DNA from 3 places in the Streptomyces sp. NPDC006314 genome. Region 2 is predicted to be linked to each of the others. Evidence: riboswitches for the same ligand, from Rfam matches in the RefSeq annotation. Region 2 holds a riboswitch; each other region holds the start of a gene.

Region 1 (9,636 bases), on a different contig from region 2:
CCCAGCTCAAGACCCTCTCCGCCGGGGCCCATGACTTCGCCGACCGGGCGAGCCGCACCCAGGAGCGGATCGACCTCAAGACGCAGCAGGCGCTGGAGAAGAAGAAGGCCGCGGCGGAGGCCGCGCTCAAGGAGCGCCTGCGCCCCAAGTTCGCCCTGCCGGTCGCCCAGAGGGGGCTCAGCGCCTACTTCGGCCAGGCGGGCGTGAACTGGATGTCGGTGCACACCGGCATCGACTTCCCCGTCTCCTACGGCACCACGGTGATGGCCGCAACCGACGGCACCGTCACCACCAAGTGGAACAGCGCCTACGGCAACATGATGATCGTGACGGCGAAGGACGGCACGGAGACCTGGTACTGCCACCTGTCCAGCTACCGCGTGGCCTCCGGTACGACCGTCAAGGCCGGCGAGCCGATCGCCTACTCCGGCAACTCCGGCAACTCCACAGGCCCGCATCTGCACTTCGAGGTACGGCCGGCGGGCGGGGCGGCCCTGGACCCCCTGCCGTGGCTGCGCAGCCACGGACTGAACCCGGCCTGAGCCCCTGATGGGACGAGCCCCGCCATCAGGCGGGGCTCACTTCGTCTAGAGCTTCTCCACCGGCGCGTACCGCAACAACAGCCGCTTCGGCTTGGTGTCGCCGAAGTCGATCGTCGCCTCCGCGTTCACGCCCGTGCCCTTCACCGCGACGACCGTGCCGAGCCCGAACTGGTCGTGGGTGACCCGGTCCCCGACGGCCAGGGAGACCACCGGCTTCTCCGCCGTGCGCCGTGTGGCGAACCCGGACGCACCCGACGCGGAGGAGCGCGAGCGGGCCGAGGACAGCGAGGCAGCGATTCCCGCGACCGGACCGGAGGACGCCGGCGCCGCCGCACCCGTCCGCTTCCACTCCACGTGGGAGGCCGGGATCTCCTCCAGGAAGCGGGAGGGCGGGTTGTACGACGGCTGACCCCAGGCGCTGCGCATCGCCGACCGCGTCAGGTACAGCCGCTCCCGCGCGCGTGTGATGCCGACGTACGCCAGGCGCCGTTCCTCCTCCAGTTCCTTGGTCTGGCCGAGGGCGCGCATGTGCGGGAAGACGCCGTCCTCCATGCCGGTCAGGAACACCACCGGGAACTCCAGGCCCTTGGCGGTGTGCAGGGTCATCAGCGTGATGACGCCGTCGCCGTCCTCCTCGTCGGGGATCTGGTCGGAGTCGGCGACCAGGGCGACCTGTTCCAGGAATTCGGCGAGCGTCCCCCGCTCACCCTCGCCGCGCTCCTGCTCGAACTCCAGAGCCACGGCCGCGAGTTCCTGGAGGTTCTCGATACGGGTCTCGTCCTGCGGGTCGGTCGAGGCCTGCAACTCGGCCAGATAGCCGGTGCGTTCGAGCACCGCTTCCAGGACGGTCGCCGGTCCCGCGCCGGACTCGACGATCGTACGCAGTTCCTCCATCAGCGCGTTGAACCGCTTGACCGCGTTGGTGGAGCGCGCGGCCATCCCGTACGCCTCGTCGACGCGCTTGAGCGCCTGCGAGAAACTGATCTTCTCCCGCTGGGAGAGGGCGTCGATCATCGCCTCCGCACGCTCGCCGATGCCCCGCTTGGGCACATTGAGGATGCGGCGCAGCGGCACCGAGTCCTCGGGGTTGGAGAGGACACGCAGGTAGGCGAGGACGTCTCGGACCTCCTTGCGTTCGTAGAAGCGGACTCCGCCGACGACCTTGTAGGGCAGGCCGACGCGGATGAAGACCTCTTCGAAGACACGGGACTGGGCGTTGGTGCGGTAGAAGACGGCGACGTCCCCGGCCTTCGCCTCGCGCGCGTCCGTGAGACGGTCTATCTCGTCGGCGACGAACTGGGCCTCGTCGTGCTCGGTGTCGGCGACGTATCCGGTGATCCGGGCGCCGTGGCCGGCGTTGGTCCACAGGTTCTTCGGGCGGCGGGATTCGTTGCGCTCGATGACCGCGTTGGCGGCGGACAGGATGGTCTGCGTGGAGCGGTAGTTCTGCTCCAGCAGGATCGTCGTCGCGTTCGGGTAGTCCTCCTCGAACTGGAGGATGTTGCGGATCGTCGCGCCGCGGAAGGCGTAGATCGACTGGTCCGCGTCGCCCACCACGCACAGTTCGGCGGGCTGGAGGTCGTCCTCGCCGGGCGGGGTGTCGACGTCGTCGTCGGCGCGCTCGCCCGTGCCGACCAGTTCGCGGACCAGCGCGTACTGGGCGTGGTTGGTGTCCTGGTACTCGTCGACCAGGACGTGCCGGAAGCGGCGGCGGTAGTGCTCGGCGACGTCCGGGAAGGCCCGCAGCAGGTGGACCGTCGTCATGATCAGGTCGTCGAAGTCGAGCGCGTTCGCCTCGCGCAGCCGCGACTGGTACAGCGCGTAGGCCTGGGCGAGGGTCTTCTCGAAGCCGTCGGTTGCCTGGGCGGCGAAGTCCTCCTCGTCGATCAGCTCGTTCTTCAGGTTGCTGATCTTGGCGCTGAAGGACTTGGGCGGGAAGCGCTTGGGGTCGAGGTCCAGGTCGCGGCAGACCAGGGCCATCAGGCGCTTGCTGTCGGCGGCGTCGTAGATCGAGAAGGAGGAGGTGAAGCCGAGCTTCTTCGACTCGCGCCTGAGGATCCGGACGCACGCGCTGTGGAAGGTCATCACCCACATCGCGTTCGCGCGCGGGCCGACGAGCTGCTCGACGCGCTCCTTCATCTCGCCCGCGGCCTTGTTGGTGAAGGTGATCGCGAGGATCTGGCCCGGGTGTACGTTCCGCTCGGCGAGCAGGTGGGCGATGCGGTGGGTGAGCACGCGCGTCTTGCCTGAGCCGGCGCCGGCGACGATGAGCAACGGGGAGCCGGCGTGCACGACCGCGGCGCGCTGGTTCTCGTTCAGCCCCTCCAGGAGTGCCGCCGCGTCGATCGGCGGGCGGGGGGCGCCGTCGCGGTAGTAGGCGTCCCGGTCCGGCGGCACGTCGAACTTCCCGCCGAACAGATCGTCCGGAAGCGACTCCGGAACGTGATCGTCCTCGGGCGGCGGCGGGGGCTCCTCCTCGCGCCCGCGAGGGGCCTGGAGGTCCGCCAGGAAGCTGTCGTCAAAGAGGCTGCTCATCGCTCTCCGAGTCTAGGGCTCCCCACCGACAACCGATCCCCGTCCCCGGAACACGGCCCCCGCGAGCGAGCCCGCTGCCGGATGCCGCCGGGCGGCCGGCCCCCGCCTCACCGGCCCCGATTCCCCCTCACGCTGCGGAAGCGCCTGGTCACGTCCACGTGAACCCGGCCTCGGGTCACGGAAATGTATCGGACATACCGCACACCAACCTTCACAGGAGACACACGAGTTGGCTAGGTTGCCGTCAGGCCGCACGACCACTCTCCGGCGAACGTCGCCGGGCCGCGCGGCCTCCGCCGAGTCCGGCGCGCCCCGCACGGTGCCCGGAGCCGGGGACCCACCGATCCTGGGGTGAATCGGCCGACTCCCGCCCGGGACGACGCCGTAGGGCAACCCTTCCGAAGCACCCGCCCGAACCCGACAGCTAACCCGGTAGGCGGCACGTTGGAAGGAGTCGCCTCCCTTGGCGTCGCACCGCAAGCCGCGCCCCGCCGGCACCCGTGGAACGGGCCTGCGCGGCCCCGCCCTCGCCACCGCTGCCTTCACTTCCGTGGCCGTCCTGTCCCAGACGGCCGAGGCCGCCCCCGCCGACGACGGCAGGCCGAGCCTGGAGGAGATCGAGAAGAAGATCGACGAGTTCTACCGCCGGGCCGACTCCGCACCGGAGGAGGAACCGGTGGCCGGGCAGCGGGCGCATGCCGAGGATCCGCGTCAGGAGGGTGCCCGGCGCGCGAGCCGGCTCGCCAAGGCCAGGGAGGGGCGGATGCCGTTCGCGGCCGCCCCGGACACGGCCGCCTCCCTCCTCGCGGAGTACCCGCAGGACCACTTCGCGCAGAGCAGGGTGATGAACCGGCTGGCCTCGCGTGTGAAGGGCGCGGCCGAGCGGGGCAAGGCCACCAGGAGCCCGGAGACGCCGGCCGCCTCGCGCTACGACGTGAAGGCCGCGAAGGCCGCCGTCCAGCACAAGCTCGCCACCGCCCAGGAGCTGCTGTCCCGGCTCACGGCCCAGGAGGGCCAGCGGCCCGCCGCGCTCGGCCGACGGCACCTGCCCGGTCCGCGGGTGCACGGGTCCCCGGGCTCGGGGCAGGCCACCAAGGCCGAGAAGGCGATCGCCTTCGCCCGGGCCCAGATCGGCAAGCCGTACGTGAGCGGTGCCAGCGGACCCGGCTCCTACGACTGCTCCGGCCTCACCCAGGCCGCGTGGAAGGCCGCCGGCGTCACCCTCCCGCGTACCGCCCAGGACCAGGCCGCCACGGGCACCCCGGTCCCCCTCTCCGACGCGCGCGCCGGTGACCTGGTCTTCTTCCACGACGACAGCAGTCATGTCGGCCTCTGCACGGGCAACGGGATGATGATCCACGCCCCGGAGCCGGGCGGGTATGTCCGCGAGGAGTCCGTCGACCGCGGTGGCGAATCGATCATCCGCAGCGTGGTGCGGCCGGGCTGACCGTTCTCGTTCGGGCTCCACCCGCGCCGCACCGGCGTTTCTGCGCTCCACGCGCGTGTGCCCTGCCCGGCGGGATGCGCGCGGCCGCCTTGCATCGGGCGCATACCCGGCTCTCGGGTCTGCGTGCGTGGGGGGGGCGGCCTCCCGCGGCCGGGGCCGCCCTGGCGGCGAGCGGCATCCTGCCGGTGGGCCTGCGTCCGGCCGGCGACGAGACGGTCTCCCGGGTGGTGCCTGCGGGGTGAGGGCCGGCGTCGATGCGTGGCGCTGGGCCGGCTCCGTCCTGCGGATGTCCGGCGAACGGCGGCGATCGATGGCCGGGGCGGAGAGTCCGGGGGCGCTGACCACCGTCGCCGTGACGACCGCGGCGGGGCACCCGGCTCCCGACGCCGGGCCGGCAGACCTTGGCCGAGGCCCTGTCCGCGCTCGCGGCGCTGCTCTGGCCGGTGCCGTTCGTCCTCGTCGTACGGCGCTGGAAGCGGCGCATGCCGGGAGCGGGGTTCCTGTGCCGTTCCGGCCGGGCCTGGTGCTCTGCGTCCTCGCCCTGGCCCACTTCGACCCGCGGCGACTGCTGGAGGGCGCCGGAGGACCACTGGATCGCGGGCGGGGCACTCGGGGTGTCGGCGCCGGCCGGGGCGACGCTGCTCGCCGCCGGCAGCGGGCGCCTGTACCTGTGGGACGACGACGATCGCGGCGTGCTGCGCACTGTGACGGTCGCGCCGCTCGTCCTGGACCTGGCCTGGTACCCCGTGCTGCCGGCGGCCGGGCTACGACAGCGGTGGGCGACACGCCTCCACCCTGACCCGCGCCCGGTTCACGGCGGTCCCGGGCGTGGCTCGCGGTCGCCGCCGGTGCGGTGCTCGCGGCCCGCGCCGGCGACGACATCGCCCGCCCGTCAGGTCCACAGGACGGCGATGAAGATGTTCCCCGTGGTCAGCAGGCCGACCAGGCCGAAGAGCCCCTTGTCGGCCCGCTCCTCGTCACGCTTCACGTAGACGAGTCCGAGGATCACGATCAGCAGGGCCAGCTTCACGCCGATCTTGAGGGTGTTGACATGGTGATCGCCGGCCTGATCGAGGCCGACCAGGGCCACGCCGGTGACCAGCATGGTCAGGGCGCCGTGCAGCATGCCGGGGACGAACCGGGCCGTGCCCTGGCCCATCGCCTTCACCTGGGTGAGGAAACCGCCGAGCAGCGCGGCGATGCCGACGATGTGCAGGCCGACGAAGAGATGGATGAGTAGGTCCATGGAGCCGGAGCCTAACGAGGGGCATCTGCGGCTTCTGCGACCGGGCCCGCCGACCGGCGTCCCACCGGGTCCGCCCCTGAAGCCTGGGCTCTTGCATATATGCGTCCCATACCACCCCACGCCTCCCGCCAGTCCCATTTTCCAGGCTTCGGTCACCGCGCTGCGTGAAGACGACGGCTCCACCCGGGCAACGCGGTCACACACGGTCACAAGACGGTCTGTCGTAGCCAGTTCCGGACTCCGCGTTACCGAGTCGTCACAGACCGGCCTAGCGTCCTCCCCCAGGTGACCGGCTCCCCACCGCCGCCCCGGCCAGGGGCGGCAGTCGGCCACCTCCGCCGAGAAAGGCCCGGCGGTGGCCCGCTCCCCTCGTGCGGGCCTCCGCCGGGCACATCGACCGCTCGCTCGCACGAGTCCTACGAAAGGACGTGACGGTCCAGGTGGCAGCGCACCGCAAGCCCCGGCAACGCCCGCTCAGCGGCCATACGGCCCGGACGGCCGCCACGCTCGCCCTGGCGGGTGCGGCCACCGCGACGGGTTTCGACGGGACGGGACAGGCGGAGCCACAGCTGACGGTGGCGCAGGTGAGGGAGAGGGTCGAGAAGTTGCACCAGGAGGCGGAGGCCGCCACCGAGAGGTACAACGGGGCGAAGGAGAAGGCCGAAACGGCCCGGCGGCGGGTGAACGCGCTGCAGGACCAGGCCGCCCGCAAGCAGGAGAAGCTCAACTCGTCCCGGGACGCACTGGGTTCCCTCGCGGCGGCACAGTACCGCGACGGCGGCATCGACCCGGCCTGGCAGCTGGCCCTGTCCAGCGGCCCCGACCGGTACCTGGAGGGCGCCGCCATCGCGGAGCGGGCCGGCGACCGGCAGGCCGTCGCCGTGTCACGGGTGCGCGAACAGCTCCGGGAGATCGAGCGGTTGCGCGGCGCCGCACACATCGAGCTGAAGTCCCTGCGCTCACGGCAGGCGGAGCTGAAACGGCGGAAGAAGACCATCACCGGAAAGCTCGCCGAGGCCCGGCGACTGCTGGCGCGGCTCACCCCGCGGCAGCGGTCCGAGGTCACCGGTGACGGCGTCTCGGCCGCGCACGTCTCCCGGTCGGCCTCCGGCACGCGGACGGCCCCGGAGCGGACCGGGTCCACCCCGGCGCCCCACGCGCGCGCGGCGGCGGCCGTCTCCTACGCCTACGCCAAGCTCGGCAGTCCCTATGTGTGGGGTGCGACCGGCCCCAACGCCTTCGACTGCTCGGGCCTGGTCCAGGCCGCCTACCGCTCCGCCGGCATCTCCCTGCCGCGCACCACCTACGCCCAGATCAACGCGGGCCGCCGCGTCTCCCGCTCCGAACTCCAGCCCGGCGACCTGGTGTTCTTCTATTCCGGCATCAGCCACGTCGGGCTCTACGTCGGAGGCGGCCAGATGATCCACGCCCCGAATCCGTCGGCACCGGTCCGGCTGGCCCCGATCGACCAGATGCCGTTCGCCGGGGCCACCCGGGTGGCGTGAGGGCGGCCCCCCAGGGGTCAGACGAGGCGGCGGGCGGTCGCCCAGCGGGTCAACTCGTGGCGGTTGGACAGCTGGAGCTTGCGCAGGACCGCCGAGACGTGGGACTCGACCGTCTTCACGGAGATGAACAGCTGCTTGGCGATCTCCTTGTAGGCGTAGCCACGGGCGATCAGGCGCAGCACCTCGCGCTCGCGCTGGGTGAGTCGGTCCAGGTCCTCGTCCACGGGCGGAGCGTCGGTGGAGGCGAAGGCGTCGAGGACGAACCCGGCCAGCCGCGGGGAGAAGACGGCGTCGCCCTCCTGCACCCGGAAGATCGAGTCGACCAGGTCGGTGCCGGTGATGGTCTTGGTGACGTAGCCGCGGGCGCCGCCGCGGATCACCCCGATCACGTCCTCCGCCGCGTCCGACACGGAGAGCGCGAGGAAGCGCACGGGCCGCTCGGCGTCGGCCATCAACGCCGCGCAGCGGCGAAGTACTTCCACACCGCCGCCGCCCGGCAGGTGGACGTCGAGGAGGACCACCTCGGGCCGGGTCGCGGTGATGACGGTGACCGCCTGGTCGACGTCCGCGGCCTCGCCGACCACCTCGACGCCTGTCTCGGCGGTCTGGCCGATCTCGGCCTGGACGCCGGTGCGGAACATCCGGTGGTCGTCCACGAGCACCACCCGGACGTGCCGCCCGCCCGCGCCGTCGTCGGCGGGCCGGCCGGACTCGGCCGCCTCCGCCGCTGCCGCCGTGCCGTTCGCCTCGGTCGCGTCGCTCATGACGTCTTCTCCGCCCTCTCCATCTCCAGCTCGACCTCCGTGCCGCCGTCCGGCACCGCCCGCAGCCGGGCCGTGCCGCCGTTGCGTTCCATGCGGCCGATGATCGATTCTCTGACGCCCATGCGGTCGGCGGGTATCGAGTCGGGGTCGAAGCCCGGGCCGCGGTCGCGCACGGACACGAAGACCGTCCTTCCCTCGACTTCGGCATAGACCTGTACGGCACCGCCCTCGCCACCGTACTTGGCGGCGTTCACCATCGCCTCGCGCGCGGCCTGCATCTGCGCCGCGGTCTTCTCGTCCAGCGGGCAGTCGCCGACGATGACGACCTCGATGGGCACGCCGTGTTTGTCCTCCACCTCGGCGGCGTTGCGCCGCACCGCCTCCGCGACCGTGTCCGGCTCGTCGGCCTCGTCCGTGCCGGTGCCCTCCGGTTTGTACAGCCAGGTGCGCAGGTCGCGCTCCTGAGCGCGGGCGAGGCGGCGCACCTCGCCCGCGTTGTCGGCGTTGCGCTGGATCAGGGTGAGGGTGTGCAGCACGGAGTCGTGGACGTGGGCGGCGACCTCGGCGCGCTCCTGGGCGCGGATGCGCATCAGGCGTTCCTCGGACAGGTCCTGCGTCATGCGGACCAGGTACGGTCCGGCGAGCAGCGTGATGCCGACCAGGACGGCGAGCGCGGCCTGGAGGACGGCGCCCAGGTGGGCGGCCGAACCCTGGAGGACGAAGATGGCGGAGACACCGGCCGTGACGAGCAGGACCCCAGCGGCCGCGCGCAGCAGGGTGAGGGTGCGGCGCCGTCGGCCGACCTCGACCCAGCGGGCCCGGCGGGCGTTGTCCGCCTGCCGCCAGACCAGGGCGACACCGGCCGCGACGAGCACGGCGGGCAGCAGATACGCCTTGGCCGCGCTGCTCAGGTTGACGCTGCCCACGAAGACCATGGACACGATGACCATGAGGAGCAGCGCGACGATCTGTCCCCGGTCCGGCTTGCGGGCCACCAGTCTGCGGCGGCCGTCCGGCGAGGTCTCGGTGCCGACCAGCGTCGGCGGCTTCTGGTCGCCGACGCCGCCGACGCCGAGGGGGACGAAGAACCAGAAAGCCGCGTACAGCAGCGCCCCGAGTCCGTTGGCCATGAACAGGCCGACGAAGACCAGCCGCACCCAGATGACGGGCAGCCCGAGATGCCCGGCGAGGCCCCGCGCCACTCCGCCGAGCCAGCGTCCGTCGCTGCTGCGGTAGAGCTTGTGCGGCGGCCGCGGGTCGTCGAGTGGCGGGCTTGCGGCTTCCGGCATGGCAATGATGGTCACATGGCCGGCGGGGCAGGGCATCAGGGTCGGCCCCCGAGACGCCCCTGATCTTCGGCAGGGCCGGCCCGGGGAGCGCCGGACCAGTCGATCCGCTGCCGCTCGAACGCTTCCCGCCCCGTACTCAGGGACGATTTCAGGGTTCGCCCAGGGTCGGCCCGACTGCCGTCGCGGCGACCGGGCCGTCACCATGGACGCATGACGGATCACGAGCACGCCGCGACGGGTCCGGGACCCGGCACCGGCCCGCGCCCGGCCACGGGCGCCGGACCGACGGATGCCGCGCCCGCCGCGAC
Region 2 (9,636 bases):
GCCGGTCGGACACAGCCGCGGTCTGGAACGACGCCCGGATACGGCCCTGCCCCGGATCACGGCATGCGTGGTCCGGGGCAGGGCCGGCGGCGTCAGGCCACGGAGGTGATCCGCAGCTTGATGTCGTCCGGCGACAGGGTTCCCTTGGCCGTCACATGGTCACCGGAGGACTCGCCGCGCAGCCGTCGGCCGATCCACGGGACGAGGTACTCGCGGGCCCACTGGACGTCGTCGCGGCGGACCTCCAGGGTGCCCCGGGGCGGCAGCGGCGGCCACGGCTGCTCCGGGTCGGCCGGGACGTCGAGGCCGAGGACCTGCCCGGCGCGCAGCGCCACGCGGGTGTGCCCCTCGGGTGAGAGGTGGAGCCGGTCGTTGTCCCACGCCCGGCGGTCCTGAACCGACTTGAGGGACCACAGGTCGAGCACGGGACAGCCGTACCGGTCGGCGATCGCGCGGACGTGCCCGTTGTAGGTGGCGATCTTGCCGCGCAGGTGCTTGAGCACGGGAACGCCTCGGGTGTCGAAGCCGGTCGTCACCATCACCGTGCCCGCGACCTCGGCGAGCCGGGCCACGGCGCGCTCGAACCGCTCGGCCACCTCGTCCGGGTCGGTGCCGGGTCGGATGATGTCGTTGCCGCCGGCACAGAAGGAGACCAGATCCGGGGCCAGTCTCACGGCCTTGGGGAGCTGGTCGGCCACGATCTGGTCCAGCAGCTTCCCGCGCACGGCGAGGTTGCTGTATCGGAAGTCGCCCTCGGGACGCCGGTCGGCGAGGAGTACGGCGAACCGGTCGGCCCAGCCCACGAATGCCCCGTCGGGGCCGAGGTCGCCGACGCCCTCGGTGAAGCTGTCCCCCACCGCCACGTACGACCCGATCACTGATCTGTTGTCATTCTTCGAATCGTCTGCCACGTCGGACCATGATTCACCTTCGGATGTGGCTTACGCGACCGTAGGCCGGGGTTGACTACCGGTGAGATGAGACACCCTTAAATAGTTTGCCAATTCAGGAATTCGGCTGCCCTCGGACGTGTTGGGTATGTGATCGCCACACCCGGAAGCCGGTGGCACTGAAGTGGATCCGCACGATCCGGAAAGCGAAGTACCCACCGGCCGGTTCGGGACGAGCAGGGGCTCCGCGCGGATCGCCTCCCCTGTCGACACTCCGGGCGGGACCGCCACATGGCCGCAGGGAGCCGGACCATGCCCGGACACACCGAAGGCCGGACCCGGGGATCGTGGGTCCGGCCTTCGGAGGCGTGTCAGGCGGGGAATGCCGGGCGGGGCGGTCCTCAGCCGACGGCCACGCCGTGCTGGCGGAGGTAACCGAGCGGGTCGATGTCGGAGCCGTAGTCCGGCGTGGTGCGGATCTCGAAGTGCAGGTGCGGGCCGGTCACGTTGCCGGTGGCGCCGGACAGGCCGATCTGCTGGCCCGCGGTCACGGTCTGGCCGGCCGAGACGGAGAGCTGCGAGAGGTGGGCGTACTGGGCGTAGTAGCCGTCGTTGAGCTTGATGACGACCTGGTTGCCGTAGGCGCCGCCCCAGCCGGCGGAGACGACCGTGCCCGCGGCGACGGCCTTGAGGGAGGTACCGGTCGGGACGACGAAGTCGACCCCGGTGTGGTGGCCGCTGGACCACATGCTGCCGGCCACGTGGTAGCCGGTGCCGATGGTTGCGCCGGTCACCGGGAGGGTGAAGCCGGTGGCGGTGGCCGTGGAACCGGAGGACTTGGCCGCCGGGGCCGCCTGCGCCGGGGAGGGCTTCGAGGCCGCCGGCGCCTGCTGCGGGGCGGACTCGGCGCGGGTCTGCGCGGCCTTCTTGCCGAGCGTGAGTTCCAGGCCCGGGCGGATCAGCGCCGGGTCGGCACCGATGGCCTGCCGGTTGTCGTCGTAGAGCTGGTGCCAGCCGCCGCTGACGTGCTGCTGGTCGGCGATCGCCGAGAGGCAGTCGCCGGACTTCACCGTGTAGGTGCGCACAGCGGAATCCGGTTGCGCGGCCGCCTTCTTCACCGTGGCGGGAAGGGACTGCACGGTCTTTCCGGAAACTGACTGCGCGGGGGTGGCGGCGTGCGCTCCGGTGGCCCCGATGAGCGGGAGGGCCAGCGCGGCGCCGCCGGTTCCGGCGACGGCGAGGGAGCGGGAGCGGGAAAAACGCGGGGTCTTGGGACGTCGGTGCTTACCCTTAGCGGGCATGGCGCATTCCTCTCCGACGCCTGCGAGGTCAGCTGTCGGGTTCGGGCTGGAGCTGCCCGGCCGCGTTGGATCGCGACTTCACCCCTAGCCTGTCGCGGAGACCGGACAGGCAGTCGTACCTGGTGGGTCCCCCGCTCCTGCCGAACGCGGGTCAAGTGTGTGGGGACTCCGGGCGGCGGCAGGATTCGGCGTTCCGTCCGGATTGGTGGCGAACGTAGGCGAGCGAGACCTACGGAAACAAGCAGCCGGTCCCCGCCGTTCGCGTTTCCGGAGACCGAAGGCGGACCGGCCCGGTCACCCTGCGTGAATTCCCGCCCTCTGCGCCCTTCATTTTCCCTTCACTTCTTGAGAATTACGTGGACATGACGTGCGACGCTCGGTCACCGATATGACCCTCCTCACGCGTCACCCACCACCGGCCCTTACAAGGCGGCGAGTTGTAACGAAGCCGCCAATTCGGGCAGAAGGCTCAGATGCGGCACAGTCGGAGAACCGTCGCATCCAGGTCTCCCTTCAGGCCGGTGCGCAGCCCATGGTGCAGCAAGACGGCTCCTCGAAACACTTCGCCCGTTTCGCGGCATTCATACGATGCTGTCGGGTCGAGTCCACGCAACCGCACCGCCGGCACCGGTTCGCCGTAGCTCTGCGCCTGCAGCCAGGCGAGGACCACCGCCTCGTCCGCGAGGACGTACTGGACGGCGCTCAGGCCGCCCGCCGGGGGGCGCAGCCGGTACAGCTCGCCGCGCTGGACGACCGGGCGGATCTCCTTGTACAGCTCCACCCACCGCCGGGCCTCGGCCAGTTCCTCCTCGCTCCACTCCGTGAGGTCACCGCCGACACCGAGAACGCCGGCCATGGCGCTGACGAAGCGGAACCGCAGCGAGCTGACCCGGCCGTTGAGCTGTGTGTTCGGGCTGTCGGTGACCCAGGCGGCCATCACCCGGGCGGGGTGGATCTGGGTGAAGCCGTGCTGGATGGCGAGCCGGTCCAGCGGGTCGGTGTTGTCGGACGTCCACACCTGGTCGGTGCGGCTCATCATCCCGAGGTCGATCCGGCCGCCGCCCCCCGAACAGGACTCGAAGGCGACCCCGGGGTGCGCCGCGCGCAACCGGTCCAGCAGCGTGTACAAGGCCCGGACGTGGTCGGCCCACAGGCGCTGCGGGTACGGCTCACCGGGCCAGCCGGCGTCGGTGAAGCAGCGGTTGAAGTCCCACTTCACGTAGTCGATCGGGGCGTTGCTGAGCAGTGCGTCCAGCTGCCCCCACAGGTATTCCCGGACGTCCTCGCGGGCGAGGTTGAGGACGAGCTGGTTGCGCAGTTCCGTCCGCTTACGTCCCGATTGGTACTGGACCCAGTCGGGGTGGGCGCGGTACAGGTCGCTGTCCGGGTTGACCATCTCGGGTTCGACCCAGATGCCGAACCGCATGCCGAGGCCGTGCACCCGGTCGGCGAGAGGCTTGAGGCCGTGCGGGAAGCGGTCGGGGTTCGGAGTCCAGTCGCCGAGCCCGGCGCGGTCACTGGTACGGGCGCCGAACCAGCCGTCGTCCACCACGAACAGCTCGACGCCGATCTCGGCGGCACGGCGGGCGAGGGCGGCCTGCTGCTCCTCGGAGATGTGGAAGTTCGTCGCCTCCCAGGAGTTGAAGAGGACGGGCCGGTCCTGCTCCGCGTCCGGGATGACGTACGCGCGCTGATAGGCGTGCCAGACACGGCTCGCGCCCCCGAAGCCGCCGTCGCTCCACAACCCCGCGAAGACGGGGGTGGTGTACGACTCCCCCGGCTGCAGGAGCAGCAGGCCGGAGTCGTCGTAGCCGGCGCCGCCGGTGATCTGTACCCGGGCGTCCGGGAGTTGGGCGACGGCGATGCGCCAGGAGCCGGACCAGCCGAGCGCGCAGCCGTAGACCTCGCCGCGCTCCTCGGTGGCGTCGGTGTCGAGCGCGACCCAGGGCAGGTGCTGGTGGCCGGTGTGGCCGCGGCGGCTGCCGATGACCTTCTCACCGTAGGTGAGGGGGGCGGTGGTGAGCCGGGACTCGGCGGCCCATCGGCCGTGCAGCTGGGACAGCCGCCAGCCCTCGCGGTCGGGCAGGGTCCAGGTGGCGGCGTCGGCCCGCAGCAGCTCCACGAGCGCGTGACCGCCGTTGCCGAGGGTCACCCAGCGCTCCACGACGTCCCCGCGCGTCCGGTAGTGGAGGGTGATCGCCAGCCCGTCGTCCTCGAAGCGCAGCCGCAGCTCGTCGCCCTCCGCCTCGTACGCCTGGAAAGCCCACTCCGTGCCGCGGCGCTCGACCGTTCGCACGGACAGGGCGGGGCGGACGAAGCGGGGGCCGCCCTCGACGGGGTACTCCTCGCGGCCGTCGAGCGGGGATTCGAAGGGCCAGTAGCCGGGCAGGGGGCTCACCGCCAGCGCCTCGGCGTCCGCGAGCGCGATCCGCGGGCCCCAGTGGAGGTGGAGCAGCTCGTCCGCCTCGGTGAGATGCAGGGCATAACTGCTGGTGGGCCCCGACAGGAGCCAGGTACGACCGTCTTCGGCGATGTCCACCATCGAGACCTCACAGCTGTCAACAGATCCGCTCAATTGCGAACATCATCAGCTGTGCGGCCCCAGGTGACAATGCCTGTGGACAACTCATTGCCCGAGGAAAGCAATGTCGTATGGTCGACGGAGCGCCCGTCGACGAGCCGCGCCGGCGGGGCCGACCGGGAGGAGCCCCCGTGACGCAGCAGGTCCCGTCGACCGAGCCGGAGCTGGCCGGAGTGCGCAATTTCCGTGACGTAGGCGGACTGCCGACCGTGGACGGACGGCGGGTGCGGCACGGTGTGCTGTACCGCAGCGGGCACCTCGCGCACGCGACCGAGGAGGACGCGGCCTTCCTCTCCTCCCTGGGCCTGCACACGATCTTCGACTTCCGTAACGCGGCCGACCAGAGGCTGGAGGGACCCGACGTCGAGCTGGCCGGCGTGCGCAATGTGAACCTGCCGCTGAGCGACCCGGCGGACGGCGCCGAGTTCTGGAAGATGGTCCGCGACGGCGACCTCGAGCAGTTGCGCGCGATCCTGGACGACGGCAAGGGGGCGGCCCGGATGATCGCCTCGTACCGGACGATCGTCAAGGAGCGCACCGCCGAGCACTCCCGGGTGCTGCACGCGCTCGCCGAGGACAGCGTGCCCGCGCTGATGCACTGCGCGGCCGGCAAGGACCGCGCGGGCATCTCCATAGCCGTCACGCTGCTCGCCCTGGGGGTGGAGCGCGACGCCATCGTCGCCGACTACCTGGAGTCCAACGCCAAGCACCGCCGCTACCGGATCCGGCGCAACGGCAGCGCGGACACCGCGTACATCCCCGAGGTGATGGAGCTGCTCAGCCCGCTCTTCGACGCCCGGGCCGAATACCTCGAGGCGGCCTTCCACAGCATCGAGGAGACCTGGGGCGGAGCCGACGCCTACCTGGAACAGGGCCTCGGCCTCGCCACCGAGACCCGCGAGCGGCTGCGCGAGCGCCTGCTGGACTGACCGGACGCGAGTCCGCGGATTGCCCGGATGCGCGGATTGCCCGGATGCGCGGGCGCGTAGGTCCACAGGGCCGGGGGGCAAAGGCCGTCCGTGGGGTCGGCCTACGCTGCCCGCATGTGGAAGGAGATCGCAAGCACGAGGACGACGGCCGGCGGTGGGTCGAGCGCGATCTTCGAGACTACCTCGGCCGGCCCGCGGGGACGACTGGTACCGGTAACCGTCGTGAGCAGAACGAGCGGGGCTGCCACCGACAGGAGGGCAGGAGCCCGCCGGGCACCGTAGGGTCACCGGTCCGTGGAGCGAGTTCCGCCCAGCGCTACGCGGGCCCGTGATTCCGCGCCGCCTCGCCGGGTCAGCCCTTGGCGCCCACCGCGAACAACAGGTAGAGGAACGCGGCCAGGACATGGCCGAGCGCGATGTAGATGAGCAGCCGGATCCACAGGGATCGGGGGAACTTCTCCTCGAAATCGCTCATGGCAGCTCTCCGGTCAGCGGCCCCAGGCACAGGGTGGCCGTGGGGCTCTGCAGCAGGGTGTGGACGAACAGCAGCTCCACGCCGTCGTGATCCTCGGCGGCGAGGCGGTGCGGGGTGAGGGAGTCGAAGTGCGCGCTGTCGCCGGGCGCGAGGAGGTGCGCGGTGTCGCCGAGACGCAGCCGCAGGCGCCCCTTGAGGACGTACAGCCATTCCTCGCCCGGGTGGACGCGCACGATGTCGCCCTGGGAGCCGTACGGCACGCGCACGCGCAGGGCCTGCATGCCGCGGCCGGGCGCCCCGGCCTGGACGTATGTCCAGCCGCCCGCCCGGGTCGGCTCCATGTCGGCGGCCCGCACGATCGCGTCCCGGTCGGCTACCGTCTCGCCGAGGAGCTCGGAGACGGTCGTACCGTAGACACGGGCGAGCGCGAGGAGCATCGGCAGCGAGGGTTGGCGGTGTCCGGTCTCCAGGCGGGAGAGGTGGGCCGGCGAGAGCCCGGCGGTGCGGGCCGCGGCCTCCAGGGTGAGGCCTGCCCGGCGGCGCAGTGCGCGCAGCTGCGGCGCGACGGCCGGCAGGGCGTCGCCCTGGCCCGCCCCCGGTGCCGCGGCGTCTGAGGCGTTCATGCCTCCATTCAGCCCCGATATTGCCTGATCGGCAATTTTCTTACCTCAGAGGCAAAAAAGGCCCCGCGCCCCAGCGTTTTGCTACGATCAGGCTAAGAACTGAACACGTTCAAAACAGGGGGATCGCATGCCTGCACGCACCACGCCGGACCCAGCCGACACACCGGCGACCGCCCTCGGCCCCACCGCACTCGTCCTGGGGCTCGTGGCCGCACCGGGCCTGTGGCCGACCCTCACGTTCGGCCTGCTCCCCGTGATGCTCATCGCCGGCGGGCTCGCCGTCGTCCTCGGCCTCACGGGCGTCCACTACGCCCTCCATGGCATCGGCCGGCTGTGGATCGCCACCACGGGAACCGTCCTGGGCGCGCTCGGACTGGCCTATCCCTTCGTTCTCGTCCTGCCGTTGCTCCTCTGAACGCCCCACGCCCCGCACCGAGCCCGTCCCGGTTGCGGGGCGCGGCAAGAGGGCCCGGCCCCCGGTCAGCGATGGGCCACCGCCTGCTTGATCAGGGTCTTGCCGAAATCCCACATCAGGCCGCCACCGCTGTGCGCGTCGTCCATCACGGCGGTGAAGGCCTCCACGAACCGGTCCACGTCGGCCTCGTCGACGACCAGCGGCGGAATGAGCTTGATCACCTCCAGGTGGTCGCCGGAGACCTGGGTGAGGATCCGGTGCCGTTGCAGCAGCGGTACGACGACCATCTGCGCGAACAGGCCCTTGCGTGCGGCCTGGAGCATGGTCCAGCGGCTGCGCAGCTTCAGCGAGGACGGCTTGCCGAACTCGATGCCGATCATCAGGCCCCGGCCGCGCACATCGGCGAGCAGCTCGTACTTGTCGATCAGCGCGGTCAGACGGGACTTCAGCAGCTCACCGGTCGTGCGCACCCCGGCGACGATCTGCTCGTTCTCCATGACCGACAGCACGGCGAGGCCGCACGCCATCGCCGGGGAGTTGGACCCGAAGCTCGCCGAGTGGACCAGGACGCGGTCCATGGACGAGTACACCTTCTTGAAGATCCACTCCTTGCCGAGGGTGGCACCGACCGGTACATAGCCGCCGGAGAGCGCCTTGGCCACGCACACCAGGTCCGGTTCGACCCCGTCCTCGTGCTGGTAGGCGTAGAAGTCGCCGGTGCGGCCGAGACCGGTCTGCACCTCGTCGGCGATGAGCAGCGCCTTGTGCTTGTGCAGCAGGTCCTGGGCGGCGCGCAGATAGCCGGGCGGGGCCTCGTGTACGCCCTTGCCCTGGATGGGCTCGACGATGAGGGCGGCGACGTCGCCCCTCTTCAACTCCCGTGCCAGGGCGTCGAGATCGCCGAGGGGGACGGCGGTGTCGGGGAGCAGCGGGGCGAAGCCGTCGCGGAAGCCGTGCTCGCCGTTGACCGAGAGCGAGCCCGTGGTCAGGCCGTGGAAGGCGTGGTCGCAGTAGAGGACCCGCGGCTTGCCGGTGGCGTACCGGGCGAACTTCAGGGCCGTCTCCACCGCCTCGGTACCGCTGTTGCCGAAGAACACCCGGTCCAGGTGCGGGCTGTGCGCGAGGAGCCGCTCCGCGAGCAGGCCCGGCAGCGGCTGGCAGTCGAACCGGGTGAGGTCGGCGAGGTTCAGGTCGAGGACGTCGTGCAGCGCCTTGCGGACGACCGGGTGGTGGCGGCCCAGGCCCATCACCCCGAACCCGGCGAGCATGTCCAGGTAGTCGTTGCCGTCCGCGTCGTAGAAGTGGGCGCCTTCGCCGCGCTCGTAGACCTTGTCGAAGCCGATGGTGTGCAGCATGCGCGGCAGCTGCGGGTTGAGGTACTTCGCGTGCAGCTCGTAGCGCTCGGCTCCGCGCTCGGCGAGCAGGGCACCGAGGTCGAACTCCGTGGTCATTCACTCTCCTTGGCTGTGCCGTCGACGTCCCTGACGGCCAGGCTCGCGCTGATCCGCCCGGCGATCTCGACGGGCGTGAGGCCGATGTCGGCCAGCACCTCGCCGCGTTTGGCGTGCGCGAGGAACTGCTCCGGAATGCCGAACCGCCGCACCGGCACGTCCACGTCGGCATCACCGAGGGCCAGGGCGACGGCCGAACCGACGCCCGCCGCACGGCTGTTGTCCTCCACCACGGCCACCAGGCGGTGTTCGGCCGCCAGGCCGGGCAGTGCGGGGTCGACGGGCTTGACCCAACGCGGGTCCACCACCGTGCAGTCGATACCGCGAGCCTGAAGCAGCTCGGCGGCCTGCAGGCACACCGGTGTCATCACACCGACGGCCACCAGCAGCACCTCGGGGAGCCCGGCCCGGTGCAGGACGTCCATGCCGCCCACGTGGTCGATCGCCGGGATCTCCGGGCCGACGGACTCCTTCGGGAAGCGGACCACAGTCGGCGCGTCGTCCACGGCGACCGCCTCGCGCAGCTGCGCCCGGAGCTGGTCGGCGTCGCGCGGAGCGGCGATCCTCAGGCCCGGTACGACCTGGAGGACCGACATGTCCCACATGCCGTTGTGGGACGCGCCGTCCACGCCGGTGACGCCGGCCCGGTCCAGGACGAAGGTCACCCCGCAGCGGTGCAGGGCCACGTCCATCAGCAGCTGGTCGAAGGCACGGTTGAGGAAGGTGGCGTAGACGGCGACGACCGGGTGCAGGCCGCCGGTCGCGAGCCCGGCCGCGGAGACGGCCGCGTGCTGCTCGGCGATGCCCACGTCCCACACCCGGTCGGGGAAGCGCTCGGCGAACTCCCCGAGACCCACCGGGTGCAGCATGGCCGCCGTGATGGCGACGACGTCCTCCCGCTCCTGCGCGATCCGCACGATCTCGTCGCCGAACACCGAGGTCCAGGAGGGCCCGCCGGAGGGCACGAGCGG
Region 3 (9,636 bases), on a different contig from region 2:
TCGGGCACCACACGCTTGACGACACCCTGCTCCGTGCCGAGCGCCAGGCCCGGGGACGACTCGTCTAGCGTGGTCAGGCAGACCACGGTCTCGTCGTCCTCCAGGGAGACGAACTCCGCCAGCGGCGCCCCTCCCGAGAGGTTCGGCGTGGCCGCCGACTCGGGCAGCTGCGGCAGGTCGACCACGTTGATCCGCAGCAGGCGGCCCGCCGAGGTCACCGCGCCGATCTCGCCGCGCGCGGTCGCCGGGACCGCCGAGACGATCACGTCGTGCTTGACGCGCTTCGCGCCGGCCGCCTCCGGGAACGGCTCGTCGGTCGCCGTACGGGCCAGCAGGCCCGTCGAGGACAGCAGCACCCGGCACGGGTCGTCGGCCACCTGCAGCGGCACGGCGGCCACCGGGGCGCCCGCGGACTCCAGCAGGACCGTACGCCGGTCGGTGCCGAACTTCTTGGCCACCGCGGCCAGTTCGGCCGAGACCAGCTTGCGCAGCTCCGCGTCCGAGTCCAGGATCCGGGTCAGCTCCTCGATCTCCGCGGTGAGCTTGTCCTTCTCCGCCTCCAGCTCGATGCGGTCGTACTTGGTGAGCCGGCGCAGCGGCGTGTCGAGGATGTACTGCGTCTGCACCTCGCTCAGCGAGAAGCGCTCCATCAGGCGCTCCTTGGCCTGCGCGGAGTTCTCGCTGGACCGGATCAGCCGGATGACCTCGTCGATGTCGACCAGCGCGGTCAGCAGACCCTCGACCAGGTGCAGCCGGTCCCGCTTCTTGCCGCGGCGGAACTCGCTGCGGCGCCGGACCACGTCGAAGCGGTGGTCGAGGTAGACCTCCAGCAGCTCCTTCAGGCCCAGGGTGAGCGGCTGGCCGTCGACCAGGGCCACGTTGTTGATGCCGAAGGACTCCTCCATCGGCGTCAGCTTGTACAGCTGCTCCAGAACCGCCTCGGGCACGAAGCCGTTCTTGATCTCGATGACCAGGCGCAGACCGTGCTCGCGGTCGGTGAGGTCCTTGACGTCGGCGATGCCCTGGATCTTCTTCGCGTTGACCAGGTCCTTGATCTTCGCGATGACCTTCTCGGGGCCGACCGTGAACGGCAGCTCGGTGACCACCAGGCCCTTGCGGCGGGCGGTCACGGTCTCCACCGACACCGTCGCGCGCATCTTGAAGGTGCCGCGGCCGGTCGCGTACGCGTCCCGGATGCCGTCCAGGCCGACGATCCGGCCGCCGGTGGGCAGGTCCGGGCCCGGGACGTGCTTCATCAGCGCGTCCAGGTCGGCGTTCGGGTACTTGATCAGGTGCCGGGCGGCGGCGATGACCTCGCGCAGGTTGTGCGGGGCCATGTTCGTCGCCATGCCGACCGCGATGCCCGAGGAGCCGTTGACCAGCAGGTTGGGGAAGGCGGCCGGCAGCGCGACCGGCTCCCGCTCCTGGCCGTCGTAGTTGGGCGTGAAGTCGACCGTGTCCTCGTCGATCGACTCGGTCATCAGGCTCGTCGCCTCGGCCATCCGGCACTCGGTGTACCGCATGGCGGCCGGCGGGTCGTCGTTGCCCAGCGAGCCGAAGTTGCCGTGGCCGTCGACCAGCGGCACGCGCATGGAGAAGGGCTGCGCCATGCGCACCAGGGCGTCGTAGATCGACGCGTCGCCGTGCGGGTGCAGCTTGCCCATGACCTCGCCGACGACGCGCGCGCACTTCACATAGCCGCGCTCGGGGCGCAGGCCCATCTCGTTCATCTGGTAGACGATCCGGCGGTGCACCGGTTTGAGGCCGTCACGGGCGTCCGGCAGGGCACGCGAGTAGATGACCGAGTACGCGTACTCGAGGTAGGAGCCACGCATCTCGTCCACGACGTCGATGTCGAGGATCCTCTCCTCGAACGAGTCGTCGGGCGGCGGGGTCTTCGTGCTGCGGCGGGCCATCGCTGCCGGCTCCTTGCTGAAGCGATTGACGGATCTGACGCGGACCATTGTGGACCGCGGCACTGACAGCCCGGGCCACGACCCGGTCTCCGCCGGCCCGGCCGGTGCCGGAGAGGTGTCCGCCCGGTGCCGGAGAGCCGCCCCACGGCACGCCTGACGCAGGCTACGCGATCCGCTCTGGGCGTACGTCCCGCGGGAACTTCACCGAGGCCCCGCACGCTTTGCATACAGTGGCAGGAACGGCAGGAAAACCGCGGTTTCGACGACCGCCTCCGCTCGCGAAGGGACGTACATGCCCATGGGTCACACGACCACAGCCGAGGCAGGCTCCGGGGGCCTGACAGCGACCGAGCACCGCCTGGCCAACGGTCTGCGCGTGGTGCTCTCCGAGGACCACCTGACCCCGGTGGCGGCGGTCTGCCTCTGGTACGACGTCGGTTCCCGCCACGAAGTCAAGGGCCGTACCGGCCTGGCTCACCTTTTCGAGCACCTGATGTTCCAGGGGTCGGCGCAGGTCAGGGGAAACGGCCACTTCGAGCTGGTGCAGGGCGCCGGTGGCTCGCTCAACGGCACCACCAGCTTCGAGCGGACCAACTACTTCGAGACCATGCCCGCCCACCAGCTGGAGCTCGCCCTCTGGCTGGAGGCCGACCGCATGGGCTCGCTGCTCACCGCCCTCGACGACGAGTCCATGGAGAACCAGCGGGACGTCGTCAAGAACGAACGCCGCCAGCGCTACGACAACGTGCCCTACGGCACCGCCTTCGAGAAGCTGACCGCCCTCTCGTACCCGGAGGGCCACCCCTACCATCACACGCCCATCGGCTCGATGGCGGACCTGGACGCGGCCACCCTGGAGGACGCGCGCCAGTTCTTCCGCACCTACTACGCGCCGAACAACGCGGTGCTCTCCGTGGTCGGCGACATCGACCCCGCGCAGACCCTCGCCTGGATCGAGAGGTACTTCGGGTCGATCCCGTCCCACGACGGCAAGCCCCAGCCCCGCGACGGCTCCCTGCCGGAGATCATCGGCGAGCAGCTGCGCGAGGTCGTCGTCGAGGAGGTCCCCGCACGCGCCCTGATGGCCGCCTACCGGCTGCCGCACGACGGCACGCGCGAGGCGGACGCGGCCGACCTCGCCCTGACCGTCCTCGGCGGCGGCGAGTCCTCCCGCCTGTACAACCGGCTGGTGCGCCGCGACCGTACGGCCGTCGCGGCCGGTTTCGGTCTGCTGCGCCTGGCCGGCGCGCCCTCGATGGGCTGGCTGGACGTGAAGACCTCCGGTGACGTCGAGGTGCCGGTCATCGAGGCCGCCATCGACGAGGAGCTGGCCCGGTTCGCCGCGGAGGGCCCTACGCCGGAGGAGATGGAGCGCGCCCAGGCCCAGTTGGAGCGCGAGTGGCTGGACCGGCTCGGCACGGTCGCCGGCCGCGCCGACGAATTGTGCCGCTACGCCGTCCTGTTCGGCGACCCGCAGCTCGCCCTCACCGCCGTCCAGCGCGTCCTGGAGGTGACCCCCGAGGAGGTGCAGGAGGTCGCCAAGGCCCGCCTGCGCCCCGACAACCGCGCTGTCCTCGTCTACGAGCCGAAGTCCCCGGAGGCCGTCGAGGACGCCGAGATCCCGGAGGATCCGGAGCAGGAAGCGACCGTAGAGGCCGGTAACGAGAACGAGGAGACGGCCAAGTGACCGAGCTCGCCGCAATGGACTTCCACCCCCAGCCGCAGCCGGGCGAGGCCAGGCCGTGGGCGTTCCCGGCCCCTGAGCGCGGCACGCTCGACAACGGCCTGACGGTGCTGCGCTGCCACCGCCCCGGCCAGCAGGTCGTCGCCGTCGAGGTGCTGCTGGACGCGCCCCTGGACGCCGAGCCGGCCGGCCGGGACGGCGTCGCCACGATCATGGCGCGCGCCTTCTCCGAGGGCACGGACAAGCACTCCGCCGAGGAGTTCGCCGCCGAGCTGGAGCGCGCGGGGGCCACGCTGGACGCGCACGCCGACCACCCCGGTGTGCGCCTGAGCCTCGAGGTGCCCGCCTCCCGCCTGCCCAAGGGCCTCGGCCTGCTCGCCGACGCCCTGCGCGCGCCGGCCTTCGCCGAGAGCGAGATCGAGCGACTGGTCCGCAACCGCCTGGACGAGATCCCGCACGAGCTGGCCAGCCCCGCCCGCCGGGCGGCCAAGGAACTCTCCAAGGAGCTGTTCCCGGCGACCTCCCGTATGTCCCGCCCGCGCCAGGGCACCGAGGAGACCGTCGAGAAGATCGACGCGGGGGCCGTACGCGCCTTCTACGACCGGTACGTGCGCCCGGCCACGGCCACCGCGGTCGTGGTCGGCGACCTCACCGGGGTCGACCTGGACGCGCTGCTCGGCGACACCCTGGGCGCGTGGAACGGCACCCCGGGCGAGCCCCGGCCCGTGCCGCCGGTGACCGCCGACGACACCGGGCGCGTGGTCATCGTGGACCGGCCCGGCGCCGTCCAGACGCAGCTGCTCATCGGCCGGGTCGGCCCGGACCGGCACGACCGCGTGTGGCCCGCCCAGGTGCTCGGCACCTATTGCCTCGGCGGCACCCTCACCTCCCGCCTGGACCGCGTCCTGCGCGAGGAGAAGGGCTACACCTACGGCGTGCGCGCCTTCGGGCAGGTCCTGAGGTCCGCCCCGGACGGCACCGGCGCCTCGATGCTCGCCATCAGCGGCTCCGTGGACACCCCCAACACCGGCCCGGCGCTGGGCGACCTGTGGAAGGTGCTGCGCACCCTCGCGGCCGAGGGCCTGACCGACGCCGAGCGGGACGTCGCCGTGCAGAACCTGGTCGGGGTGGCGCCGCTGAAGTACGAGACGGCGGCGGCCGTCGCGAGCACCCTTGCCGACCAGGTGGAGCAGCATCTGCCCGACGACTTCCAGGCGACGCTGTACCAGCAGCTGGCCGCGACGGGCACGGTGGAGGCCACCGCGGCCGCCGTCAACGCCTTCCCGGTGGACCGGCTGGTGACCGTCCTCGTCGGTGACGCGGCCCAGATCAAGGCGTCGGTCGAGGCGCTGGGCATCGGCGAAGTCACCGTCGTCGCCGCGGAGTAGCGGCACGCGCGCGTGGGGCCCTGACGACCTATGGGTCGTCAGGGCCCTCTGCTGTTCCACTCGCTCCCACAGATGCCCGATTTGGGGCGGAGGTTGCCTGTCTGCCCTGTGGGATGCGCTACAAAATCCCGGATTCGTTTGAGGATTGAAGGCAGGCTTTCGTAGCGTCATCCGGGCTGTTCGTCAGGCAGTGCGCCGCACCCGCGGCACCGGACAGTCATCGCCGAGTCCCCGTACGGCGCGAGCCAGGGGAGCCGGGGACCCATCGTCCCTGGGGTGAATCGGGCGCCCGCGCGAGCGCGAGGGGGCCCGTAGGAGACCTTCCTGCTCCGAACCCGTCAGCTAACCCGGTAGGCGAGAGGGAAGGAAAGGACCAGCCACTTCATGGCGTTCATGTGCGCCACCGGGAAGCACCGCAAGCCCGGCCGGGTCAAGCGGACCACCGCTCAGGCGGCCGGTATCGCGGCCCTCACCACCACCGGTGTCATCGGCACCCTCGCCGCCTCTCCGGCGCTCGCCGCCGAGAACCCCGCGGAGCAGACCGGTCTCACGCCCGTCCTCACCGTGAGCGACGACGTGGCCGAGCAGATCGACGCGCAGGCCGCCGCCCAGAAGCAGGCCGCCCAGCAGAAGGCGGCCGAGGAGGCCGCGGCCAAGGCGGCCGCGGAGAAGGTCAAGCAGGAGCGTGAGGCCCAGGCCCGCGCAGCCCGCGAGGCCGAACGCAAGCGCCTGAACGCCTTCGTCGGCCCGATCGCGCACTCCTTCGTCTCCACCGCCTACCGGGCCAGCAGCTCCCTGTGGTCCTCCGGGTCGCACACCGGCATCGACTTCCACGCGGCCAGCGGCACGTCCGTCCACGCGGTCGGCTCCGGCACCGTGGTCTCCACCGGCTGGGGCGGCGCGTACGGCAACCAGATCGTGATCCGGATGGCCGACGGCATGTACACCCAGTACGGCCACCTGTCGTCCATCGGTGTCACCGTGGGCCAGAAGGTCACCCCGGGCCAGCAGATCGGCCTGTCCGGCGCCACCGGCAACGTCACCGGCCCGCACCTCCACTTCGAGGCCCGTACGACTCCCGACTACGGCTCCGACATCGATCCCGTCGCCTACCTCCGCGAGCACGGCGTGAACGTCTGACGCCCCCGCGCACGGCATGCGAAGCCCCGGCTCACCGAGCCGGGGCTTTCGCCGTTTTTCGCAGTGTCCGCCGGATCCGCTGTCCAAAAAATATCCATGGATTCCGGCCCGCCGTCGGAAATTCCCGCTCATTGCAATAGAGTCACGGAACACACGTCCATCGTCGACGTTTCACGGGGATTAAGGCGGAGGTCGGTCATGCGTATTCCGGCGCACTCGGTGTGCACGGCCATCCGGGACGACATCGTCGCGGGTGTCTACGGGCGCGGCAGCCGCCTCACCGAGGAAGTCCTGGCCCGCCGCTACGGCGTCTCGCGCGTCCCCGTCCGCGAGGCCCTGCGCACCCTGGAGGCGGAGGGCTTCGTGGTGACCCGCCGGCACGCGGGCGCGTGCGTGGCCGAGCCCACCGAGCAGGAGGCCGCCGACCTGCTGGAGATGCGCATGCTCCTGGAACCGCTCGGGGCCGCGCGGGCCGCACAGCGGCGCACGGAGGCCCATCTCAAGGTGCTGCGGGGCCTGGTACGGCTGGGCCAGGAGCGGGCCAGGAGGGGTAACAGCGAGGATCTGCGCTCGCTCGGCGCCTGGTTCCACGAGACGCTCGCCCAGGCCTCCGGCAGCCCCTCGCTGACCTCGATGCTCACCCAGCTGCGCCACAAGATCGCCTGGATGTACGCGGTGGAGGCGCCACCGAGCCCGCTGGAGTCCTGGGTGGAGCACGGCGCGATCGTGGACGCGGTGGCGCGCGGCGACGGCGATCGCGCGCGGGCGGTCACGGCGCTGCACACCGAGCGCGCGGCGGCCGCGCACCGCCTTCGCTTTTCCGGTGCCGCGGAGCGTGTGAGGACTTCGCAACATGCCGTAAACATCTCGGGCCAGCGGCATTAACACGGGCGCCGTATACAAAGAAGGGTTATTCGGGGGCGGGGTATTTTCCGCTGCCTTCATTCTGCTGTGCCGTAATTCGTGAGTGCCGCCGCACGCGGACGCCGTAAATCAGCGGCGAATGGAAGCGGAGCGTGCGGCGCATATGCCGAAGCCGCGCCGCCCCGAAGGGCCGACGCGGCTTGGGCGTGAGCGCGCGAGGCGCTCAGACGGTCTCGGGCAGCTCTTCCAGGCCCTCGGCGACCAGCTTGGCCAGACGGTCCAGGGCGGCGTCCGCGCCCTCGGCGTCTGAGGCCAGGACGATCTCCTCGCCGCCCTGGGCGCCCAGGCCCAGGACGGCCAGCATGGAGGCCGCGTTGACGGGGTTGCCCCCGGCCTTGGCGATCGTCACCGGGACGCCTGCGGCCGTGGCGGCTCGGACGAAGATGGAGGCGGGACGGGCGTGGAGGCCCTCGGCCCAGCCGACGTTGACGCGGCGCTCAGCCATGTGTTGCTGCCCTTCAGTCTTCAGGGTTGTCTAGACCAGTTTCCCATATCGCGAAGCGTGCCCGGAGCGGACCTTCGTCCCCTCCGGTGTGCCGCCGGACCGCGGCCTCGGTCCGGCGTCCGTCCTCCACAGACTGCCTCGCGCCGTTGTCGTACGCGAGCCGTACTCTGGGGCCCATGCAGACCTCGGCGGACCGGCAGGACCGGCACCAGTACCCCGCCCACTGGGAGGCTGACGTGGTGCTGCGCGACGGCGGTACCGCGCGCATACGGCCCATCACCGTTGATGACGCCGGCCGCTTGGTCAGCTTCTACGAGCAGGTCTCGGACGAGTCGAAGTACTACCGCTTCTTCGCGCCGTACCCCCGGCTGTCCGCCAAGGACGTCCACCGCTTCACGCACCACGACTTCGTGGACCGGGTGGGACTCGCGGCCACCATCGGCGGCGAGTTCATCGCCACCGTACGCTATGACCGTATCGGCGCCGACGGGATGCCCGCCTCCGCGCCGGCCGACGAGGCCGAGGTCGCCTTCCTCGTGCAGGACGCCCACCAGGGCCGCGGAGTCGCCTCCGCCCTGCTGGAGCACATCGCGGCCGTCGCCCGCGAGCGGGGCATCCGCCGCTTCGCCGCCGAGGTGCTGCCCGCCAACAACAAGATGATCAAGGTGTTCACGGACGCGGGCTACACCCAGAAGCGCAGCTTCGAGGACGGTGTCGTACGCCTGGAGTTCGACCTCGAACCCACCGACCGCTCCCTCGCCGTGCAACGCGCGCGGGAGCAGCGCGCCGAGGCCCGCTCGGTACGACGGCTCCTCGTGCCCGGCTCCGTGGCGGTCGTCGGCGTCGGCCGCACCCCCGGAGGGGTGGGCCGCAGCATCCTCGGCAACATCCGGGACGCCGGCTACGCCGGCAGTCTGCACGCCGTGAACAGGGTCTTCCCCGAGGACCTCAAGGAGGTCGACGGGGTGCCGGCGTACCGCTCGGTGCGGGACATCCAGGGACCTGTGGACCTCGCCGTCGTCGCCGTACCCGCCGAGCACGTGCCCGCGGTGGTCGCCGAGTGCGGCGAGCACGGAGTCCAGGGGCTCGTCGTGCTCTCCGCCGGATACGCCGAGAGCGGCGCCGAGGGGCGCGAACGGCAGCGGGCCCTCGTCCGGCACGCGCGCGCGTACGGCATGCGGATCGTCGGTCCGAACGCCTTCGGGATCATCAACACCGCCCCGGACGTCCGACTGAACGCGTCCCTCGCCCCGGAGATGCCCCGCCCCGGCCGCATAGGGCTGTTCGCCCAGTCCGGCGCCATCGGCATCGCCCTGCTGTCCCGGCTGCACCGGCGCGGGGGAGGGGTCACCGGCGTCACAGGCGTGTCCACCTTCGTCTCCGCCGGCAACCGCGCCGACGTCTCCGGCAACGACGTCCTCCAGTACTGGTACGACGACCCCGAGACCGACGTCGTCCTCATGTACCTGGAGTCCATCGGCAATCCCCGCAAGTTCACCCGGCTCGCCCGGCGGACGGCGGCGGCCAAGCCGCTGGTCGTGGTGCAGGGGACGGGGGCCGCACCGCAGGGCCACGCGGTGCGCGCCACACGGCTGCCGCACGCGACCGTCTCCGCGCTGCTCCGGCAGGCCGGGGTGATCCGGGTCGACACGATCACCGAACTGGTCGACGCGGGCCTGCTGCTCGCCCGGCAGCCGCTGCCCGCCGGGCCGCGCGTGGCGATCCTCGGCAACTCCGAGTCCCTGGGCGTGCTGACGTACGACCGCTGCCTCGCCGAGGGGCTGCGGCCGTCGCGCCCGCTGGACCTGACGACCGGGGCGACGGCGGAGGACTTCCACCGGGCGTTGGCGCGGGCGCTGGCCGACGACACGTGCGACTCCGTCGTGGTCACCGCCATCCCTGCCATCGGTGAGGGTTCGCCCGGGGATGCGCAGCTGGCACAGGCGTTGCGGTCGGCCGCGGCCGCGGTGCCGGGCAAGCCGGTGCTGGTGGTGCATGTGGAACTCGGAGGGCTTGCGGAGGCGTTGTCGGCTGCGGCCAGCACCGCACCGCAGGCCGCCGGCAAGGCACCCGGCGCTGCGGACGGTGCCCACCCGTCCGGCCCCGCGGAGCGACTGCCCACCGCGGAAGCCGGCCTGA

The links. Region 2 has a riboswitch for cyclic di-AMP ahead of ABZ079_RS14430 (LysM peptidoglycan-binding domain-containing M23 family metallopeptidase). Riboswitches for the same ligand answer to the same signal wherever they lie in the genome.
Positions count from the first base shown of each region.
Region 1: another riboswitch for cyclic di-AMP. It lies ahead of ABZ079_RS02115 (C40 family peptidase); the one in region 2 lies ahead of ABZ079_RS14430 (LysM peptidoglycan-binding domain-containing M23 family metallopeptidase).
Region 3: another riboswitch for cyclic di-AMP. It lies ahead of ABZ079_RS10175 (M23 family metallopeptidase); the one in region 2 lies ahead of ABZ079_RS14430 (LysM peptidoglycan-binding domain-containing M23 family metallopeptidase).

Region 1 covers NZ_JBEXRL010000001.1:468,265-477,900, forward strand. Annotated here, with positions in the region: gene ABZ079_RS02105 (M23 family metallopeptidase) at 1-542, shown strand, start outside; gene pcrA (DNA helicase PcrA) at 588-3,077, opposite strand; cyclic di-AMP (ydaO/yuaA leader) riboswitch at 3,362-3,533, shown strand; gene ABZ079_RS02115 (C40 family peptidase) at 3,541-4,524, shown strand; gene ABZ079_RS02120 (hypothetical protein) at 5,417-5,770, opposite strand; gene ABZ079_RS02125 (NlpC/P60 family protein) at 6,211-7,275, shown strand; gene ABZ079_RS02130 (response regulator transcription factor) at 7,293-8,039, opposite strand; gene ABZ079_RS02135 (PspC domain-containing protein) at 8,036-9,328, opposite strand; gene ABZ079_RS02140 (PspC domain-containing protein) at 9,539-9,636, shown strand, end outside.
Region 2 covers NZ_JBEXRL010000006.1:417,528-427,163, forward strand. Annotated here, with positions in the region: gene ABZ079_RS14425 (SGNH/GDSL hydrolase family protein) at 93-878, opposite strand; gene ABZ079_RS14430 (LysM peptidoglycan-binding domain-containing M23 family metallopeptidase) at 1,292-2,191, opposite strand; cyclic di-AMP (ydaO/yuaA leader) riboswitch at 2,196-2,359, opposite strand; gene ABZ079_RS14435 (alpha-galactosidase) at 2,661-4,733, opposite strand; gene ABZ079_RS14440 (tyrosine-protein phosphatase) at 4,904-5,701, shown strand; gene ABZ079_RS14445 (DUF6126 family protein) at 6,054-6,176, opposite strand; gene ABZ079_RS14450 (XRE family transcriptional regulator) at 6,173-6,799, opposite strand; gene ABZ079_RS14455 (hypothetical protein) at 6,927-7,214, shown strand; gene ABZ079_RS14460 (aspartate aminotransferase family protein) at 7,280-8,665, opposite strand; gene dxs (1-deoxy-D-xylulose-5-phosphate synthase) at 8,662-9,636, opposite strand, start outside.
Region 3 covers NZ_JBEXRL010000004.1:465,112-474,747, reverse strand. Annotated here, with positions in the region: gene ABZ079_RS10190 (DNA topoisomerase IV subunit A) at 1-1,916, opposite strand, end outside; gene ABZ079_RS10185 (pitrilysin family protein) at 2,209-3,603, shown strand; gene ABZ079_RS10180 (pitrilysin family protein) at 3,600-4,988, shown strand; cyclic di-AMP (ydaO/yuaA leader) riboswitch at 5,200-5,360, shown strand; gene ABZ079_RS10175 (M23 family metallopeptidase) at 5,373-6,128, shown strand; gene ABZ079_RS10170 (GntR family transcriptional regulator) at 6,327-7,013, shown strand; gene ABZ079_RS10165 (HPr family phosphocarrier protein) at 7,216-7,497, opposite strand; gene ABZ079_RS10160 (GNAT family N-acetyltransferase) at 7,674-9,636, shown strand, end outside.